Regions from separate parts of the Streptomyces kryoterrae genome, predicted to be linked through region 2. Evidence: riboswitches for the same ligand, from Rfam matches in the RefSeq annotation. Region 2 holds a riboswitch; each other region holds the start of a gene.

Region 1 (6,784 bases), 6.1 Mb from region 2:
CCGCAAGGCGCACGCCGTCCAGCCGGTCTCGGTCCTGCAGACCGAGTACTCGCTGTTCGAGCGCGAGGTCGAGCAGCTCTTCCCGCTCCTCCAGGAGCTCGGCATCGGCTTCGTCCCCTACTCGCCCCTCGGCCGCGGCTTCATCACCGGTACGGCGAAGCCCGCGGGCCAGTACGACGCCACCGACATGCGCAACACCGACCCGCGCTGGCAGCCCGGCAACTTCGAGAAGAACGTCGAAGCCGTGGACCGACTCGACAAGCTGGCCACCGCCAAGGGCATCACCGTCTCCCAGCTGGCCCTGGCCTGGCTGCTCGCCCAGGGCGAGCACATCGTCCCGATCCCGGGCACCCGGAGCGCGGCCCGCATGGAGGAGAACGCCCACGCGGCCGACGTCACCCTCACCGAGGCCGATCTCGCCGCGATCCACGAAATCCTCCCGACCGGCGGATTCGGCGCCCGCTACGCCGAAGAGCATGCCCCCAACTGGGTCTGACCCCAACGCAACCTGACCTACGAATCGACCGCTGGTCCCGCCGCATGAACATCCGGAGCCCGGCCGCCGTCACAGGTGGGCCGTGGCGTCGCGGGCCGCGAAGGCGGCCGGGGTGAGACCCGTGCGGTCGCGGAAGAACCGGCCGACGTTCGCGGGATCGGTGAAGCCAAGGTGGTCGGCCACGGACCGGGCCTCCCATCGGGCACTTCCCAGCAGGCGCCGGGCTTCGAGCAGGCGCCGCTCGTCGATGAGCTCACGCACTCCCTTGCCGGTGGTGTCCCGGGCGGCGCGGCTGAGGGTGCGCGCCGAGCAGCCGAGCAACTCGGCATAGTCCGCGGCCCGGTGCAGTTCGCGGAAGTGCAGCTCCAGGGCTCACGCGTGTCTACCGTTGGCCATCTGCAGGTGCTCGGAGCGCCCCGTTCGCAGTACCAACGCTGCTGCTCCCATCAGCCACTGCCTTGATGCCCGCCAGAAGTCGGCATTCGGCAGTAACCCAGAACACCAGACCTGGCCTGCGAAGACGCCTGAGTAGCTGTTGTCTTTCCGGACGTGATCGGTGGGTTTCTGCTGGTCGGGCATGAACTCCGTGGTGCCGAGGAAGAGTCGGGCGTCGGGTTGATCGGGGATGACACGGAGGTGGCCGGTGGCGTCGGTGATGGGTTTGCCGGAGGCCCGCGAGACGGCTTCGCGGGTGCAGGTCGAAGAGCTCCGCGCGGCGGCGGACCGGGTGCCGGCCGAACTGGCGGAGGCAGAAGCCGGAGACGAGACAGAGGTCTCTACGAGAGCGCAACTCGGCAGGTTCTGTGACCAGAACCTGCCGCTCGGCACCTTTGTGGCCTCCATCATCGCCGAGGAGACAAACGCACACCACTTCAGCACGATGGACAGTCCACCGAAAGCAGCAGGTCAGATTCGGTAGGCGCGCACGGAGAGACTCGGCGCCGATCAGACCGAGCCACCATCAGCAGTGCCAACTCCCCCTCTTTTGCAGCAACGAAAAATCCTCGTCACAAGAATCCGGTGCCAACTATCCCCGGTATGTGACAACTGGCGTCGGTGGTCACAAAGCCCTAACGCCGCACCCTGGGCATCCCCAGCCCGATCCACGAGATGATCTCCCGTTGGATCTCGTTGTTGCCGCCGCCGAAGGTGAAGATCACCGCTGAGCGGTAGCCGCGTTCCAGTTCACCGTGGAGGATCTCGCCGGCCGAGCCCTCCTTCAGCGCGCCCGGGGCGGCGACGATCTCCAGGAGCCAGGCGTAGGCCTCGCGGCGGGCCTCGGAGCCGTACACCTTGACCGCGGAGGCGTCCTGGGGGGTGAGGGTGCCTTCCTGGACGGCGTTCACCATCTGCCAGTTGAGAAGTTTCATCGCGTCGAGCCTGGTGTGGATCTGGGCCAGGCGACGGCGCACCCACGGAAGGTCGACGACGCGGCGGCCGTCGGCGAGCTTGGTCTCCATCGCCCAGCGCTGGACGTCGTGCAGGGAGCGGATGGCCATCGTGCCGTGGGCGGCGAGGGTGACGCGCTCGTGGTTGAGCTGGTTGGTGATCAGCCGCCAGCCCTGGTTCTCCTCGCCGACGCGGTGGGCGACGGGGACGCGGACGTTCTCGTAGTAGCTGGCGGTGGTGTCGTGCGAGGCGAGGGTGCGGATGAGGGTGCAGGAGTAGCCGGGGTCGGTGGTCGGCATGAGGAGCATGGTGATGCCCTTGTGCGGCGGGGCGTCCGGGTCCGTGCGCACGGCCAGCCACACCCAGTCCGCCGTGTCACCGTTCGTCGTCCAGATCTTCTGCCCGTTGACCACGTACTCGTCGCCGTCGCGTACCGCCCGCGTCTTCAGGGCAGCCAGGTCGGTGCCCGCCTCCGGCTCGCTGTAGCCGATCGCGAAGTCGATCTCACCGGCGAGGATCTTCGGCAGGAAGTACGCCTTCTGCTCCTCGCTGCCGTACCGCATGATCGTCGGGCCGACGGTGTTGAGCGCCATCAGCGGCAGCGGAACACCCGCCTGGGCTGCCTCGTCGAAGAAGATGAACTGTTCCATCGGGGACAGCCCGCGCCCCCCGTACTCCTGCGGCCAGCCGACGCCGAGCCAGCGGTCTGCGCCGAGGCGGCGGATGGTCTCGCGGTAGAAACGCTTCTGGGCAACATGGTCACTGAAGCGCGAGTAGGCCCGCTCCGGCACCAACTCGGCGAAGTAGGCTCGCAGTTCGGTGCGCAGCTCTTGCTGCTCGGGCGTGTATTCGAGATGCACGGCGCCTCCTGCTGGCTCCCCAAGGCCGGACCTGTCGGCGCACACGGTAGAACGTGTTCCAGAAATTGGGAATGGCGGTGCGTGTACCGGTGCACACACGCCCGAGGGGGTCCCGGCTGTCCGGGACCCCCTCGGGGCAGTGCGGCGAACCGCTCAGTGCGCCACGGGTGTCACCCGCGGCTCGGTGTCACTCGCACCGACGGCCGCTGCCGCCCTCGGAACCAGCAGCCGTTCCGCCAGCAGTCCGAAGACCAGGCCGAACGTGGTCCACATGGTCGCCTGGATGGCGAGCGTGGCCACCCGGTACTTCCACAGCAGGCTCGCGGAGAAGCCCTGCGGAACCTCGTTGGTGAACGACGGCAGGAACGCGTACGCGAGTCCGACGGCCAGGACGAAGAAGGCGACCGCGGCGAGGGTCGCGTTCCAGTTGCCCAGGCGCGGGGCGAGGCGCTTGCCCAGGATCACCGCGCCGACGGCCAGCAGCACGCTCAGCGCGACCATCAGGAAGAACAGCGCGGTGCGCTGGTCGAGAGTGTCGGGGTCGCCGACGGCGGGCGGGTTGGCCGGGTACTTGAGGAACGGCACGACGTACACGGCGAGCAGTCCGGCCCCCGCGAGGAGCAGCGCGGTCGCGCGCGGCCCGAAGCGGCCGATCCGGCCGAGCGCGAAGCAGTACGCGAGGGCCGCGATACCGCCGAACGCGACGCCGTACACGAGGACACCGGTCCCCAGACCGACGGTGGACTGCAACGCGCGGGAGACGAGAGCCTGTTCGGCGTGCCCGTGGGCCTCGTGCATCTCCTCGAACGCGATGGCGTCGTCGACGAGCGGCTCGGCGAAGAGATACGCGACGACCCAGACGAGCACACCCGCGACGAGGCCCGCGAGCATGCCGCGGACCAGGAGGTTTCGAACAGTGGTGGAGTTCATGAGCTCGTACGTTTCCCCGCCTTCGTCAGTGGCAGGGGAAGCCGAGCAGGTGACGGGCGTCGTGCACCCATTCGTGCACGCCCTCGCCGGAGACCACGGAGGTGGCGCCCTGTTCGGCGCCGACGAAGTAGAGCAGCACCAGCATCAGTACGCCGAAGAAGACCGCCCAGGGGGCGATCGCGCCGATCGGCAGCTTCTCGGGTACGGCGGTGGGAACGGCGGTCGGCTGGACTGCGGACTGGGCCATGACAGGACCTCCTGGGGGAACTCGCGTCCCGTATCGGTGGTGCAGAGGACGACAGTCACGGGTCTGACTTGCCCCCGGACCGCACCAGGCGGGTGCGTACGGGGCTTACAGTGGCGCGACCGTGCCGGATTCCCACCGGCTTCCGTCGAACCGTCGTCAATATCGACGAGAACGTACCGCGAAGCGGGGGTCCGGCCAAGAGCGCATGGGAGGGCGTACGGCGCGCCGGTGCGCCGTACGCCGCCTCAAGTGCCGTACATGACAACGATATTGGGGCGGAATGAGAGCGGGAGCGACCGGATGACAAGCCGAGTGATGTTGATCTCACCGGCGATCAGCGCGGCCCTGCGGGAGGCGCGTTTCGACGACGACTGTCCTCTGGACGCGGCGGGCCTGCGGCTCGCGCGGGCGGCGGCGGGGGCGCTGCCGCCGGTCTCCCGGGTCTGGGTCTCCCCCACCGCACGGTGCCGTGAGACGGCTCGGGCGCTGGGCCTCGACGCCGGTCCGGTGCCGGGCCCGGCCGGCCTGGACGTGGGGCGCTGGCGCGGGGCGACCCTGACCGAGGTGACGGAGAAGGAACCGGAGGCGCTCGCCCAGTGGCTGACGGATCCTCAGTCGGCCCCGCACGGAGGTGAGTCGGTCCGCGCGGTCTGTGACCGGGTCGCCCGTTGGCTGGACGACACGGCGGCGCAGGTCACGGGCCGGTCCGTCGCGGTCGTCGAGCCGGAGGTCGTACGCGCGGCGGCGGTACGGGCGCTGGGGGCGCCCGAGTCGGCGTTCTGGCGGATCGATGTTCCGCCGTTGACGGCAACGGAGTTGAGCGGCCGGGCGGGACGCTGGAACGTACGGGTGGGCAGGCAGCTCGGAGCGCCGCACGAGGAGTCGGCCGGGGCGCCGCACAACGACTAGGGAGCGGCACGGACGCGAACCCACCGGTTCACGGAACGCCGTGTCCTACCCGCCGTCGCGCCCGGAGCCCGGCGCCTGGAGCGTCCATGCGAAGTCCGTGCACGCCTGTGCGCACTCGCGGCATGCCTTCGCCGCGTCCTCGCCACCGGGGTATTCGTCGAAGACCTGGGCGGTTTCCAGGCAGACCGTGCTGCACCACTCCAGTTGGACGCGGAGGGCGGCCTCGTCCAGGTCCACCTGTTGGGAAAGCAGCCGGCACGTCGTGTCGCACACCTCCGCGCACAGAATGCCCTTGCGGCGCGCGAGGGCCTCGGCGGCGGGTCCGTCCGGGTCCGCGAGACTCGCACGGAGTGCGCACGCCCGCGCGCACTCGGTGCACGCCTGGGCACAGACGAAACGGTCCTCCAAGAACCGGAAGAGTTCCTGTTGCGTAGTTGTAGGGGTCACGCCGATCGAGTTGCCGAAGCGGCGCCCGCCAAACCCTTTGTCGTCAGCTGTCGTAGTCGACCGTCAGCGTCTCCGAGACCGGGAACGACTGGCAGGTCAGGACGTAGCCCGCGGTGACCTCCGCGGGTTCGAGGGCGTAGTTGCGGCGCATGTCCACCTCTCCCGAGGTGACCAGCGCCCGGCAGGTGCCGCAGACGCCGCCCTTGCAGGCGAACGGCAGGTCCGGTCGGGTCCGCGCGGCCCCGTCCAGGACGGTCGCCTCCCGGGACAGCGCGGTGGTGGTGGAGCGGCCGTCGAGGGTGATGGTGACCCGGCTCACCGGGCCCTCGGCCACCGCGTCCGTGTGCTGGACCTGGCGGACCGGCTGGTCGTCGGCGTAGAAGAGTTCCTGGTGGACCCGGTCCGCGGGCACGCCCAGCTCCACCAGCAACCGCTGGGCGTCGCGGACCATGCCGTGCGGTCCGCACAGCCACCAGTGGTCGGTGCCCGGCACGTCGACGAGGCCCGCGAGCAGTGCGGCGAGCCGTTCGGCGTCCAGCCGCCCCGACAGCAGCTCGGCCTCGCGCGGCTCACGCGACAGTACGTGCGCCAGCTGGAAGCGCGTACGGTACAGGTCCTTCAGGTCCGCCAGCTCGTCGGCGAACATCACGGTGTCCGTACGCCGGTTGCCGTACAGGAGGGTGACCTGTGAGTGGTCGTCGGCGGCCAGGACCGACTCGGCGATCGACATCATCGGGGTGATGCCGGAGCCCGCGGCGATCAGGACGTGGCGGCCGGACGCGGCCAGGTCGGGGGTGAAGGCGCCGGCCGGGGTCATCACGTCGAGCACGTCACCCGGGCGCACCTCGTCGACCAGCCAGGACGAGAACAGGCCGCCGGGCACCACCCGTACGCCGATGCGGGGTTGTTCGCCGGCCGGGGCGCAGATCGAGTACGACCGCCGCTCCTCGCGCCCCTCGAACTCCCGGCGCAGGGTGAGCGACTGCCCCGGCGTGAAGGCGTACTCGGCGGCCAGGTCCGGCGGCACCTCGAAGCCGACGGCGACGGCGTCCGAGCACAGCCGTCGTACGTCGGCGATCTTCAGGGCGTGGAAGACCGGGCGGCGGCGCACGGGGGCCGTGGGCAGGGTGGTGGGCGCGGCCATCAGATCTCCTTGACGTACTCGAACGGCTCGCGGCAGGCGTGGCAGCGCCACAGTGCCTTGCAGGACGTGGCGGCGAAACGGGAGGTCTCCTCGGTGTCCGCCGAGCCGCAGCGGGGGCAGGCCACCGTGCGCCGGACGGGCAGCAGCGAGAGGGCGACCGGGCCTCGTGGTGCGGCGCCGGGCGGGGCGATGCCGTGCTCGGTGAGCTTGCGGCGACCGGATTCGGTGATCCAGTCGCTGGTCCACGGCGGGTTCAGCACCGTACGGATCTCCACGCGCGTGTACCCCGCCGCCCGCAGCCGGGCGGCGACGGCGGCCCGCATCTCGGCCATGGCCGGGCAGCCCGAGTAGGTCGGGGTCAG
Region 2 (6,784 bases):
GTTGCTGATGACGCTGGTGGAGGCGGTCCAGGTGGTGTTGCCCGATTCGAATCCGGGGTTGCCGAGCAGCTGGGACGAGGTGCAGGTGCTGCTGCTCGACCCGACGGTCCAGCTGAAGGACGCGGAGCCGGAGGCGCCGGTGCTGTCGCTCGCGGTCACGGTGACCTGGTACGTGCCCGCGGTGGACGCCGTACCGGAGATCAGGCCGGTCGAGCTGCTGATCGACAGCCCGGTCGGCAGACCGCTCGCGCTGTAGGTGAGGGTCGCCGACGCACTGTCGGTCGCGCTGATCTGCAGGCTGACCGCACTGCCGGTCGTGGTCGACCTACTGCCCGGGTTGGTGACGGTCACCGTGTTGCCGGTGCTGGTGCCCGAGGTGAAGGCGGTGGTGCCGTTGGGGGTGCCCCAGCCGGTCGGGCCGTCGTAGCCGGTGGCCGCGGTGCAGAAGTACGAGGTGGTGCAGGAGCCGTTGTTGCCGCTGGTGACGTCGTACAGGTTGCTCGTGTGGGTGTAGGGGTACTTCGCCGGGTAGTCACTGGAACCCGGGGTGCCGGCCAGCGCGTACACGCCCGCGATGATCGGCGCCGAGGCGCTCGTGCCACCGTAGACGGCCCAGCCGGAGCCGCCGTAGGTGTCGTAGACGGCCACACCGGTGGCGGGGTCGGCGACGGCGGAGACGTCCGCCTCCATGCGCTTGGTGCACCCGGTGTCGGTCTGCCAGCTCGGCTTGGCGTCGTACGCCGAGCAGCCGGAGCCGGTCCCCTCCGTGCTGCTGGTCTTCCACACGGACTCGGTCCAGCCGCGGGAGTTGGAGGACGTGGAGAGGGCGGTGCCGCCGACGGCGGTCACGTACTGGGAGGTCGCCGGGTACTCGGCGCCGTACGCGCTGTCACCCGAGCTGACCGTGATCGCGACACCGGGGTGCTTGAAGTACGAGGTGTCCTCGGTCGTCTGGGAGGACGCCTCGGCGCCGCCCCAGCTGTTGGACACGAACTTCGCGCCGAGCGCCACGGCCTCGTTCTCGGCGGTGCCGAGGTCGGAGTCGGTGGCGGAGCTTGCCTCGACGAGGATGATGCTGCAGTTGGGGCAGACGGCGCTGACCATGTCGAGGTCGAGCGCCTCCTCGCCGGCCCAGCCGGTGTCGTTGGTCGGCAGCGAGGTCGTCGAACCGGTCTGACTGACCTGCTTGAAGCAGCCACTGGCCTTGGTGCAGGCGGACAGGCCGTACTGCGAACGGTAAGTGGCCAGGTCCGCCTCGGCGTTGGGGTCGTTGTACGCGTCGACGATGGCAACGGTCAGGCCGGAGCCGCCCGTTGACGGGAGGTTGTAGGCGCTGTGCAGGTTGGCCGGGCTGAGCCCGGAAGGCGCGGCGGCGGCAGCGGCGGCCAGCCGCTGCTTGATGTCGGTCCGGCGCTGGGCGAAACAGGACACATGACCGGGCTCGGCGGTGGCGCAGAGATGCGTGGTCGGCACCTTCTGGCCGGCCTTGCCGGTCGAGTGGAACGTCTGCCGGTCCGGGGAGGTGAGGGCCTTGGAGTTCTGGGTGACCCGGGAGGTGCTCGCGGCTGCGTGCGCCGCGGGCGCCGCGTGCGCCGCGTGCGCCGGCGCCGCGACGAGTCCGGCGAGGCTGAGGGCGAGGGCCGGGGTGGCCGCGACCAGCAGTCTTCGCAGGCTCCGTCTGGGCTTACCGGTGGGTGACTTACGCATGGGGTACTGCCTCCGTCGCTGGAGTGGGGTTCTCGACGCTGATGGCAGGCCTGTGACGCGCGTAGCGGCAGCAGTGCGCGTTATCGTCAGGGGCATGACACTTTGAACGTTCCGTGATGCCGTTGTGCGCATGACAGGATGGCCAGAAAGTAGCCGGGGCCGACAAGACCGGAACAGATGCGTCGGAAGAACTTTGCCGCTCCATAGGAGGTCCATGGACGGTGGATGGACGATCCATGGACGAGGGCCCGCGCTTGATGGTGCCGGGCTTACCGAACGGTAAGCCCGGCACCATCAGTGACGTAGCGTCAGAAATCCTCGTCGAGGTCGACCGTGCCCTCCACGGCCACCTGGTACGCCGACGGGCGGCGCTCGAAGAAGTTGGTCAGCTCCTGGACCCCTTGCAGCTCCATGAAGGAGAAGGGGTTCTCGGAGCCGTACACCGGGGCGAAGCCCAGACGGGCCAGCCGCTGGTCGGCGACGCACTCCAGGTACTGCCGCATCGACTCGGTGTTCATGCCCGGCAGGCCCTCACCGCACAGGTCCCGGCCGAACTGCAGCTCCGCCGCGACCGCCTCCCGCATCATGTCGGTCACCTGCCGCTGAAGCTGATCGTCGAACAGCTCCGGCTCCTCCTTGCGGACGGTGTCGACCACCTCGAACGCGAAGCTCATGTGCATGGTCTCGTCCCGGAAGACCCAGTTCGTGCCGGTGGCCAGGCCGTGCAGGAGACCCCGGCTGCGGAACCAGTAGACGTACGCGAAGGCCCCGTAGAAGAACAGGCCCTCGATGCACGCGGCGAAGCAGATCAGGTTGAGGAGGAAGCGGCGGCGGTCGGCCTTGGTCTCCAGCCGGTCGAGCTTCTCGACCTCGTTGATCCACCGGAAGCAGAACTCGGCCTTCTCGCGGATGGACGGGATGTTCTCCACCGCGTCGAAGGCCGCGGCCCGGTCCGCCGGGTCGGGGAGGTAGGTGTCGAGGAGCGTCAGATAGAACTGGACGTGCACGGCCTCCTCGAACAGCTGGCGGCTCAGGTACAGCCGCGCCTCGGGGGAGTTGATGTGCTTGTAGAGGGTGAGCACCAGGTTGTTCGAGACGATCGAGTCGCCCGTCGCGAAGAACGCGACCAGCCGGCCGATCATGTGCTGCTCGCCCTCGGACAGTTTCGCCAGGTCGGAGACGTCCGAGTGGAGGTCGACCTCCTCGACGGTCCAGGTGTTCTTGATGGCGTCCCGGTAGCGCTCGTAGAAGTCCGGGTAGCGCATGGGGCGGAGAGTCAGCTCGAAGCCCGGGTCGAGCAGGTTCTTGAATGTGGAGGTGCCGGCACGCAGTGCCGCCGTTGAGGGGCGGTGGTCGGGCGACGGGTGGGCGGAGCTCATTACTGGCAGGCCTCGCAGGACTCGGGGTTTTCCAGGGAGCAGGCGACGGCGTCGGGGTCGGCGGCCTGCTGGACGGGGACAGTCGCTTGTGCGGCGCGGGCGATACGGGTCGCCGGGCGCGAGCGCAGGTAGTACGTCGTCTTCAGGCCCGACTTCCAGGCGTACGCGTACATCGAGGAGAGCTTGCCGATGGTCGGCGTCTCCAGGAACAGGTTCAGGGACTGCGACTGGTCCAGGAACGGGGTCCGGGCGGCGGCCATGTCGATGAGCCCGCGCTGCGGGATCTCCCATGCCGTGCGGTACAGGGCGCGTACGTCGGCCGGGATCCAGGCGAACTCCTGCACCGAGCCGTTCGACTCGCGCAGCGCCTCCCGGGTGCGGGCGTCCCACACGCCGAGGTCCTTCAGCTCCTTCACCAGATACGAGTTGACCTGGAGGAACTCGCCGGACAGTGTCTCGCGCTTGAACAGGTTGGAGACCTGCGGCTCGATGCACTCGTACACGCCGGCGACCGAGGCGATGGTGGCCGTGGGCGCGATCGCCAGGAGCAGGGAGTTGCGCATCCCGGTCGCGGCGATCCGGTCCCGCAGCGCCGACCAGCGCTCGGGCCAGTTCAGCTCCACGTCGTAGTGGTCGGGGTGCAGCACACCGCGTGCCGTACGGGTCCTCTCCCAGGCCGGCAGCGGGCCGCCGCGCTCGGCGAGGTCGGCGGAGGCCTCGTACGCGGCGAGCATGACGCGCTCGGCGATGCGCGTGGAGAGGGCCTTAGCCTCGGGCGAGTCGAAGGGGACGCGCAGCTTGAAGAAGACGTCCTGGAGGCCCATCGCGCCCAGGCCGACCGGACGCCACCGCGCGTTCGAGCGGCCCGCCTGCTCGGTCGGGTAGAAGTTGATGTCGACGACCCGGTCGAGGAACGTGACGGCGGTACGGACCGTCTCGTCCAGCCGCTCCCAGTCGATGTCCCCGTCGACCACGAACGCGCCGAGGTTCACGGAACCCAGGTTGCAGACCGCCGTCTCCCCGTCGTCCGTGACCTCGAGGATCTCGGTGCACAGGTTCGAGGAGTGGACGACGCTGCCCGGCTCGGCCGTCTGGTTGGCGGTGCGGTTGGCCGCGTCCTTGAAGGTCATCCAGCCTTGGCCGGTCTGCGCGAGCGTACGCATCATGCGGCCGTACAGATCGCGGGCCGGGATGGTCTTCCGGGCGAGCCCGGCCTCCTCGGCCGCGCGGTAGGCGGCGTCGAACTCGTCGCCCCACAGGTCGACCAGTTCTGGTACGTCGGAGGGGGAGAAGAGCGACCAGAGCGCGTCCGCGTTCACCCGGCGCATGAACTCGTCCGGGATCCAGTGCGCGAGGTTCAGGTTGTGCGTACGGCGGGCGTCCTCGCCCGTGTTGTCGCGCAGCTCCAGGAACTCCTCGATGTCGGAGTGCCAGGTCTCCAGGTACACCGCGGCGGCACCCTTGCGCCGACCGCCCTGGTTCACGGCGGCGACGGAGGCGTCCAGCGTCTTCAGGAACGGCACGATGCCGTTGGAATGCCCGTTGGTGCCGCGGATCAGCGAACCGCGGCTGCGGATCCGGGAGTACGACAGCCCGATGCCACCGGCGTGCTTGGAGAGGCGGGCGACCTGGTGGTAGCGGTCGTAGATGGAGTCCAGCTCGTCGACGGGCGAGTCGAGGAGGTAGCAGGACGACATCTGGGGGTGCCGGGTACCGGAGTTGAAGAGTGTGGGGGAGGAGGGGAGATAGTCGAGGCGGCTCATCAGCCGGTAGAGCGCGGCGACTTCGTCGAGGGCGCGAGTGGTGTCGTTCTCAGCGAGTCCGCTCGCGACGCGCAGCATGAAGTGCTGGGGCGTCTCGATGACCCGGCGCGTGATCGGGTGGCGCAGAAGGTACCGGCTGTGGAGGGTGCGCAGCCCGAAGTACCCGAAGCGGTCGTCGCCCTCGACGTCGATCAGCGTGTTCAGGCGGTCCGTGTGCAGCCGTACGAACTCGGCGGTGCGGTCGGCGATCAAGCCCTCCCGGTGGCCGACCGCGACCGACTCGGAGAAGGACGTGACGCCCTGTGAGGCGGCCTCCGCGGCGATGGTGACGGTCAGCAGGCGGGCGGCCAGCCGGGAGTAGGCGGGGTCCTCGGAGATGAGGCCGGCCGCGGCCTCGATGGCCAGCTCGCGCAGCTCCGGCACGTCGGCCCGCGCGGACCGGCCGCGCAGCGCGGCGGCGGCGACCCGGCCGGGGTCGGCGTCGGGCAGGTCTGCGGTCAGCTCGGTCAGGGTCCGCAGCAGCGCGGCACCGGGACCGTCCGTCTCCACCGGGGCCACTCGGGTCGCTGAAGCCGGTTCGGCTGGCGCGATGGTCACGTGGGGGCTCTCCCTCGCTCGGCACGGGGCCTTGCGGAGGGCAGCGGGGCACACGGACGCCTTACGGGTACGCGTGCGTCCACCGGCCCACTCCACGAGGCCCGGACGTCGGGCGCCCGGACCGGTCGGCCGGGCGCGCTGTCGACAGGTCCTCGGACTGGACACGCGCACAAACGTGCACGAGTACACCGTTGCGGGACAGTTCCGGATTCACACCGGATTCCCCTGCGGCGACAGCGAGCATGAGCATACATCTTGTGCCGGACCCTGGAAGCACCCCCACATGTTGTGTCGTATCGGAGAGTTGAGCGCTTTGGGGCGACGAGGGAGATACGAGGGGGATGCGAGGGAGATACGACGACGGGCCGCCGGATCTCTCCGGCGGCCCGTCGTGGAAGGCGTTCGTTCAGTGGGTGGAGCCCGCCGTGGCGGACGGCAGTTCGACCGCCACGCCCGGATCTCCTGCGTCCGCCGTGTAGTCCGACGGCTTCGTCTCGTCCACACCGTCCGGGGCCTTCAGCGCCTTCAGTACGAAGGTGAGGACCACCGTGACGACGAGGTTCAGGACGAACGCCGTCAGGCCGAGGTAACCGATCTCACCGATCCCCGGGATCTCCTTCGCGCTGCCGCCGAAGTGCTTCTGCGTCGGAGACGCGACCCCGTACGCCGCCAGCGTGCCGTACAGCATGCCGACCGCCCAGCCGGCCAGCAGGGCCCAGCGGTGGAACCAGCGGGTGAACAGGCCGCCGACCAGGGCCGGGAAGGTCTGGAGGATCCAGATGCCGCCCAGGAGCTGGAAGTTGATGGCGACCGTCTTGTCCATGGTCAGGACGAAGACCAGCGCGCCCACCTTCACCAGGAGCGAGACCAGCTTGGAGACCTTGGTCTCCTGTTCCGGTGTCGCGTCGGGCTTGAGGAAGTCCTTGTAGATGTTGCGGGTGAAGAGGTTCGCCGCCGCGATGGACATGATGGCCGCCGGGACGAGGGCCCCGATGCCGATCGCCGCGAAGGCCACGCCCGCGAACCAGGACGGGAACATGTCCTCGAAGAGCTGCGGGATCGCCAACTGGCCGTTGGTGACCTTGACCCCGGCCGCGATCGCCATGAAGCCCAGCAGCCCGAGCAGGCCCAGCATCAGCGAATACAGGGGCAGGATCGTGGAGTTGCGGCGGATCACGTCACGGCTGCGGCTGGAGAGGACGGCCGTGACACTGTGCGGGTACATGAACAGCGCGAGCGCCGAGCCGAGCGCCAGCGTGGCGTACGTCCACTGCGAGGCCTCGCCCGGGGCGAGGGCGCCGCGTGGTTTGCCGGTCGCCGGACTGGTCTGGGAGAAGG
Region 3 (6,784 bases), 4.7 Mb from region 2:
CCGGCAGCGCGTTTGCCGTACCGCCCCACACCTGCGAGGCACGCAGCACCGCCAGGACGAGGTTCACGCGCGGCTCGGCCTCCGGGCCGCCGCCGAGGATGTGCAGCCCGTCGCGGATCTGTACGTCCTTGATCTCGCACAGATAGCCGTCGATGTGCATGACGAACGAGTCGAACGCGTCGTCGTCCGGCTGGTCGTCCACATGCAGGTCGTGATGCAGTTCGGCCGCCTTGACCAGCGTCCAGATCTGCGCGCGCACCGCCGGCGCCTTCGTCGGGTCCAGGTCGGAGACGAGCGCGTACTCGTCGAGGAGCTGCTCCAGTTTCGCCAGGTCGCCGTACGTGTCCGCGCGCGCCATCGGCGGTACGAGGTGGTCGACGACCGTGGCGTGCCCGCGCCGCTTGGCCTGGGTGCCCTCGCCGGGGTCGTTGACGATGAAGGGGTAGACGAGGGGGAGTTCACCGAGCACGGCGTCCGGCCCGCACCCCTTGCTCAGCCCGAGTCCCTTGCCGGGCAGCCACTCCATGGTGCCGTGCTTGCCCATGTGGACGATGGCGTCCGCGCCGAACGAGGACTCCAGCCACCTGTAGGCCGCCATGTAGTGGTGGGACGGCGGCATGTCCGGGTCGTGGTAGATCGCGATCGGGTTCTCGCCGAAGCCACGCGGCGGCTGGATCATCACGACGACGTTCCCGAACTGGAGGGAGGCCAGGACGATGTCGTCCCCGTCGACGTACAGGTTGCCCGGAGGCTCGCCCCACGTCTCCAGCATCCCGTCCCGCAGCTCACCGTCCAGTTTGTCGAACCACGCCTGATAGTCGGCCAGCGGCACGCGCGCGGGCGCGGCGGCCAGCTGGTCCTCCGTCAGCCACTCCACGTCGTGACCGCCGGCCGCGATGAGCCGGTGGATCAACTCGTCGCCGTTGTCCGGGTATTCGGTGAGGGAGTACCCGGCGGCGCGCAGCGCGTCCAGCACCCGTACCGCCGACGCGGGCGTGTCCAGGCCCACCGCGTTGCCAACGCGCGAGTGCTTGGTCGGGTAGGCGGTGAAGACGAGCGCGAGCTTTTTGTCCGCGTTCGGCTTGTACTTCAACCGGGCGTGGCGTACGGCGATTCCGGCGACGCGGGCGGCCCGCTCGGGGTCGGCGACGTAGACGGGTACACCACCGGGGCCGTCCTCCTTGAAGGAGAACGGGACGGTGATCAGCCGGCCGTCGAACTCGGGGATCGCGACCTGCATGGCCGCGTCCATGGGGGAGAGGGCGGCGTCGGACGCGTCCCAGGTGGCCCTCGACGACGTAAGGCAAAGCCCTTGCAGCACAGGGACGTCGAGGTCGGCGAGCGCCCCGATGTCCCAGGCCTCCTCGTCACCGCCGGCCGACGCCTCCGAGGCGTGCGTGCCGCCGGCTGCGAGGACGGTGGCGATCAGGGCATCGGCGCCGGCGAGCAGCTCGTACAGACCCGGATCCGCCCCGCGCAGTGAACCGCAGTACACGGGAAGGGCGTTGGCGCCCCGGGCCTCGATCGCGTCGCACAGCGTGTCGACGAACCCGGTGTTGCCGCTGAGTTCGTGGGCCCGGTAGAAGAGCACCCCGATGGTCGGACGGCCGCTCTCCCGCGCGTACGAGCCGTGCACCCCGTACTCGGGCATCTTCTGCGGCTCGTCGAACCCCTCGCCGGTCAGCAGCACGGTGTCGGACAGGAACCGTGCCATCTCCACGAGGTTGGCGGGTCCGCCCTCGACGAGATAGCGCAGCGCCTCCGCGACCACTCCGGCGGGCACCGACGACTCGGCCATCAGCTCGGCGTCGGGAACCGTCTCCCCGCCGAGCAGCACGGTCGGCACACCGGACCTCTTCAGATACGCGAGCCCGTCCTCCCAGGCCCGCTTGCCGCCCAGCAGCCGTACGACGGCGATGTCCGCGCCCTCGACGAGCGCGGGCAGTTCCTCCGTGACATCGACCCGGGTCGGATTGCCGATCCGGTACGAGGCACCGGCAGCGGCCCGGGCCGCCAGCAGGTCCGTGTCGGCGGTCGACAACAACAACACTGTGCTCATGCGGGCGCTCCCGGTGGAATGAAAGGCAGTCCTTGCGGCGCGCCCGACTCGATGAGCCGCCAGAGCGCGTCGGTGTCCGCGTGCTGTTCGACGAGATCGCCGAGCAGGTCGAGCTGTTCCTCACGCAACCCGGCGAAGGAGGTGTCGGCGGCCGGTACGAAGCGGCGGCCCGCGGCGGCGGCCACCTCGCGCAGGAACGCCCGCCGGAACCCGTCGGACTCGAGCGAGCCGTGCCAGTGCGTACCCCAGACGCTCCCGACCCGGCACCCGTCCAAGAAGGTCTCCCCGCCGGTGACCTCGGCGACCCCGTGATGGATCTCGTACCCCTCGACCTGTTCGCCGAGGGCGGTGCCGACGGGCCGGGTGAGGGTCTTCTCCCGGGCGAACCGCACCCGTACCGGAAGGACCCCGAGCCCTTCGACATGGCCCTGTCGGCTCTCGACGTCGTCCTCGATGTGCTCGCCGAGAACCTGGAAGCCGCCGCAGATGCCGAGCACGGGCCGCCCCTCGGCTGCCCGGCGCAGGATGGCGTCCGCGAGCCCGCGCTCCCGCAGCCACGCCAGCGCCCTCACGGTTCCCCGGGTGCCGGGAATGACGACGAGATCGGCGTCGGCCAGTTCCTCCGGCCGGTCCACGAACCGCACCACGACGCCCGGTTCGGCGGCGAGCGCGTCCACGTCGGTGAAGTTGGACATCAGCGGGACGGCACAGACGGCGACCCGCAGCACGTCCTCCCCGACCGGCGGCGCGACGTTCGACTCCCGGACCGTCCCCCGCAGGGAGACCCGCAGCCCGTCCTCCTCGTCGATGCCGAGCCCGTGCCGGAAGGGCAGCACACCGTAGGTCGGCCGTCCGGTGAGCCCGAGCAGCATGTCGAGCCCGGGTTCCAGCAGGCTGACGTCACCGCGGAACTTGTTGACGAGGAACCCGGCGACGAGCGCCTGGTCCTCGGGGGACAGCAGGGCGACCGTCCCGAAGAAGGAGGCGAAGACCCCGCCACGGTCGATGTCGCCGACGACGAGCACCGGGAGCCGGGCATTGCGCGCGATTCCCATGTTGACGATGTCGGTCCGCCGGAGATTGATCTCGGCGGGAGAACCCGCCCCCTCACAGATCACCGCGTCATACGTGCCCCGCAGTTCGGCGAGGCACTCCAGCACGGTCCCGAGAAGTTGCCGCTGCCGCCCCCCGTGATACCCACGCGCACTCATCTCGCCCACCGGCTTCCCCATGAGCACGACCTGACTGCTCTGGTCGCTCCCCGGCTTCAGCAGAACGGGATTCATGAGCGCCGTCGGCTCGATCCGGCACGCCTGCGCCTGCATGGCCTGCGCCCGCCCGATCTCGGCGCCCTCACGCGTGACGAAGGAGTTGAGAGACATGTTCTGCGCCTTGAACGGCGCGACCTTGACGCCCTGTCGCACCAGCCACCGGCAGATCCCGGCGGTGACGACACTCTTGCCGGCGTCGGAGGTGGTCCCGGCGACGAGCAGCCCACCACCGAGGCTCTCGCCACTCATGAGATACGCCCCTTCGTGTTCATACGCCCGTTCATGCGCCTGTTCTTGCTCGTGTTCACGAGCAGCCGCGCGGCGACACTGACACCGAGGGCCAGCCAGGTGACGCGCCGCGACAGCCGTACGGCCCGTTCGACGTCGGGGACACCGACAGCCCGCCCGGACTCCGCGTTGAGTACGGGCCGATGCTCGACCCGCCCCCCGTAGGACAGCGTCCCGCCGAGCCGAACCCCCAGCGCCCCCGCGAACGAGGCCTCCACGGGCCCGGCGTTGGGACTGGGATGGCGTCGGGCATCGGCACGCCAGGCCCGGACGGCCCCGCGCGGATCACCGCCGGCGACGGCGGCGAGCACGGCGGTCAGCCGCGCCCCCGGCCACCCGGCGAGGTCGTCGAGCCGCGCGGAGGCCCACCCGTACCGCCGGTACCGCTCCGACCTGTGCCCGACCATCGCGTCAAGGGTGTTGACGGCCCGGAACCCGACCAGCCCGGGCACCCCGCCCAGGGCTCCCCAGACCAGCGCGCCCACGACGGCGTCGGAGGTGTTCTCGGCGACGGACTCGACGACGGCGCGGGCGATCCCGTCGGAGTCGAGGGCCTGCGGATCGCGTCCGCAGAGGTGGGGCAGCCGCTCGCGCGCCCTCTCGACGTCCCCGGTCTCCAGGTACCAGCCGATGGCCCGCGCCTCCCGGCCGAGGGAGGTGCCGCCGACGACGGCCCAGGTCGCGGCGGCGGTGAGTGCGACAGAAGCGGCACGGGACGGACGTACGACGCGACCGGCCGCCGTGGCAAGGGCGACGGCGCCTCCCACACACACGGCGGTGTGCAGCGCGCCCCACCCCCGGTGGTCCCGCCACAGCACCCGCTCGACGGCGCCGGCGGCCCGCCCGAACAGGGCGACCGGATGCCCGCGGCGAGGGTCGCCCAGGATCAGATCACCGAGAAGTCCGGCGGTGGCGCCGTACGCGAAGACGCGATCGGCACGCACCGGCTCAGCCGGCCGTGGGGTCGGGGAGCGACCTGGTGCTGTACCTCGAACGGCAGCCGAACATGGCGATATGTCCTCACTCAGGGTGTCCACGCCCTGGTTCGACGAGACCGGCGGCGAGAGTTCCTGGCTCCCGGGGTTACCTACCCCGGTGACAGTGGCGGGACCGCGCCGGATTCACACCGGCTTCCTCTTCTGCCGCCGTACATGGCTCCGGCAGTCCACCACGGGCCCGGAACACCCGTCAACTTGCCGTTGACCTGGAAAGGAGGACTGTGCTGAGCCCCACACCACGACCGGATCGAGGCGCCGAAAAAGCGCCCGCCCCGACCGTGACCACCAGTGAGGCGGCCACGGTCGGAGCGGGCGACGAAGAGGAGGTGTCCCGGTGTCCGGCCCTGTCAGGCCACGATCAGATAGATCCCGTACGCCACCACTGCCGCGCAGGCGGCGAAGCACGCGTACGCCCCGGTGACGGCCGGCCCCGCCGACTCGCCCTGCGCGACCGCCCGTTCGCGGCGCGAGAGTCCGACGATGCCCAGGGTGAACACGGCCACCATGGCCACGGTGATGACGAGACTGACGCCGAAGACGGAGCCGAGGGCTGCCCAGTCGATCTTCATGTTGCTTCCTTCTGCTTCTCGCTACGACAGGCCCTGGGGCCGGGAGCCGGACTCACAGGGCCGTGGCCGACGGCTTCGCCGTGACCTCGGCCGGGGACGGGATGGTCGCCGTCAGGTCCTCGGTGACGGAGACGGCGCCCACCGGGGGCGGGGTCACAGCGGCGATGGCCGTCGTGACGATGCCCGCGGGCTCGGCGTTCTCACCGGACTCGGTGGTCTCGCCCTCGACCTGGTTGACGTTCGTGTGGTCGATCACCTCGCGGCGCGACACGACCCAGATCGCCGTGCTCGAAGCGATGAGGAAGACGGCCACCAGCGCCGTGCCCCAGTCGCCGAGGCCGGTGACGTACTCCGCCAGCGCGCCGACGAGAGCCGCCGCGGGCAGTGTCAGCCCCCAGGCCACGAACATCCGGGTCGCCGTCGACCAGCGGACCACGCCGCCCTTGCGGCCGAGGCCCGCGCCCATCACCGAGCCCGACACCGAGTGCGTGGTGGAGAGGGAGAAGCCGAGGTGGGAGGAGGCCAGGATGACCGTCGCCGCGCTGGTCTGGGCGGCGAAGCCCTGCTGGGGCTGGAGGTCGGTCAGGCCCTTGCCCATCGTACGGATGATGCGCCAGCCGCCCAGGTAGGTGCCGAGCGCGATGGCCAGGCCCGCGGAGAGGATGACCCACACCGGGGGATCGGAGTCGGGGGAGACGGCGCCGCCGGCGACCAGGGCGAGGGTGATGATGCCCATCGTCTTCTGCGCGTCGTTCGTGCCGTGGGCCAGCGACACCAGGCCCGCGGAGGCGATCTGGCCGACCCGGAAGCCCTTCTCCGCCGCCCTGCCCTCGGCCCGCTCGGCGCTGAGCGTGTACGACAGCCGGGTGGCCAGCATGGCCGCCATGCCCGCCACCAGTGGAGCGGCGATCGCCGGGATCAGTACCTTCGTCACCAGCACGTCGCCGTGGACGGCGCCCGTGCCCGCCGAGGCGATGGTCGCGCCGATCAGACCGCCCATCAGGGCGTGCGAGGAGCTGGACGGCAGCCCGACCAGCCAGGTCAGCAGGTTCCAGAGGATCGCCCCGACCAGCGCGGCGAAGATCACCTCGGGACGGATACCGCTCTCGTCCACGAGGCCCTTGGAGATCGTGTTGGCGACCTCGACGGAGAGGAAGGCGCCCACGAGGTTGAGCACGGCCGACATGGCGACCGCGACCTTGGGCTTGAGCGCACCGGTCGAGATGGTGGTGGCCATCGCGTTGGCGGTGTCGTGGAAACCGTTCGTGAAATCGAACGCAAGCGCGGTGACGACCACGATCGCGAGGATCAGCGAGAAGCTTTCCATTTACCCAGATTTCTTCCGTACGGTATTGGCTCTTGGACCGTAGGTAACCTGGATGAACGGAAGATGAACTGACGGGGGATGCCGGGTGTCCGGGAGTGGAGCGCCGTTCCCCCCGAGCTTCCGGACGGGTGAGGCCCGTGCTCGTCACCCCTTCGCGAACCGTTTGAGCTGGGCCGACGACCCGTTGAAGAGGTTCTGGTCGCCCGGCAGCACCCCGCTGTTGTCGTACTGCCAGAACGTCCAGAACTTCCAGCCGCCCGATGGCAGCGCCC

What was found. Region 2 has a riboswitch for cobalamin ahead of ACW4TU_RS13945 (ribonucleoside-diphosphate reductase subunit alpha). Riboswitches for the same ligand answer to the same signal wherever they lie in the genome.
Region 1: another riboswitch for cobalamin. It lies ahead of ACW4TU_RS42325 (CbtB domain-containing protein); the one in region 2 lies ahead of ACW4TU_RS13945 (ribonucleoside-diphosphate reductase subunit alpha).
Region 3: another riboswitch for cobalamin. It lies ahead of ACW4TU_RS35440 (cobalamin biosynthesis protein); the one in region 2 lies ahead of ACW4TU_RS13945 (ribonucleoside-diphosphate reductase subunit alpha).

Annotation. Positions count from the first base shown of each region.
Region 1 is NZ_CM133358.1:9,460,237-9,467,020, reverse strand. Features, by position in the region: gene ACW4TU_RS42350 (aldo/keto reductase) at 1-496, shown strand, start outside; partial or broken gene ACW4TU_RS42345 (helix-turn-helix domain-containing protein) at 566-868, opposite strand; gene ACW4TU_RS42340 (hypothetical protein) at 1,140-1,415, shown strand; gene ACW4TU_RS42335 (acyl-CoA dehydrogenase family protein) at 1,567-2,745, opposite strand; gene ACW4TU_RS42330 (CbtA family protein) at 2,899-3,675, opposite strand; gene ACW4TU_RS42325 (CbtB domain-containing protein) at 3,701-3,922, opposite strand; cobalamin riboswitch at 3,960-4,091, opposite strand; gene ACW4TU_RS42320 (histidine phosphatase family protein) at 4,223-4,831, shown strand; gene ACW4TU_RS42315 (four-helix bundle copper-binding protein) at 4,877-5,278, opposite strand; gene paaE (1,2-phenylacetyl-CoA epoxidase subunit PaaE) at 5,322-6,422, opposite strand; gene paaD (1,2-phenylacetyl-CoA epoxidase subunit PaaD) at 6,422-6,784, opposite strand, start outside.
Region 2 is NZ_CM133358.1:3,327,134-3,333,917, reverse strand. Features, by position in the region: gene ACW4TU_RS13955 (putative Ig domain-containing protein) at 1-1,707, opposite strand, end outside; gene ACW4TU_RS13950 (ribonucleotide-diphosphate reductase subunit beta) at 2,016-3,086, opposite strand; gene ACW4TU_RS13945 (ribonucleoside-diphosphate reductase subunit alpha) at 3,086-5,446, opposite strand; cobalamin riboswitch at 5,573-5,696, opposite strand; gene mctP (monocarboxylate uptake permease MctP) at 5,853-6,784, opposite strand, start outside.
Region 3 is NZ_CM133358.1:7,982,593-7,989,376, forward strand. Features, by position in the region: gene cobN (cobaltochelatase subunit CobN) at 1-2,059, opposite strand, end outside; gene ACW4TU_RS35435 (cobyric acid synthase) at 2,056-3,579, opposite strand; gene ACW4TU_RS35440 (cobalamin biosynthesis protein) at 3,576-4,562, opposite strand; cobalamin riboswitch at 4,664-4,803, opposite strand; gene ACW4TU_RS35445 (hypothetical protein) at 4,964-5,185, opposite strand; gene ACW4TU_RS35450 (inorganic phosphate transporter) at 5,238-6,512, opposite strand; gene ACW4TU_RS35455 (lysozyme) at 6,657-6,784, opposite strand, start outside.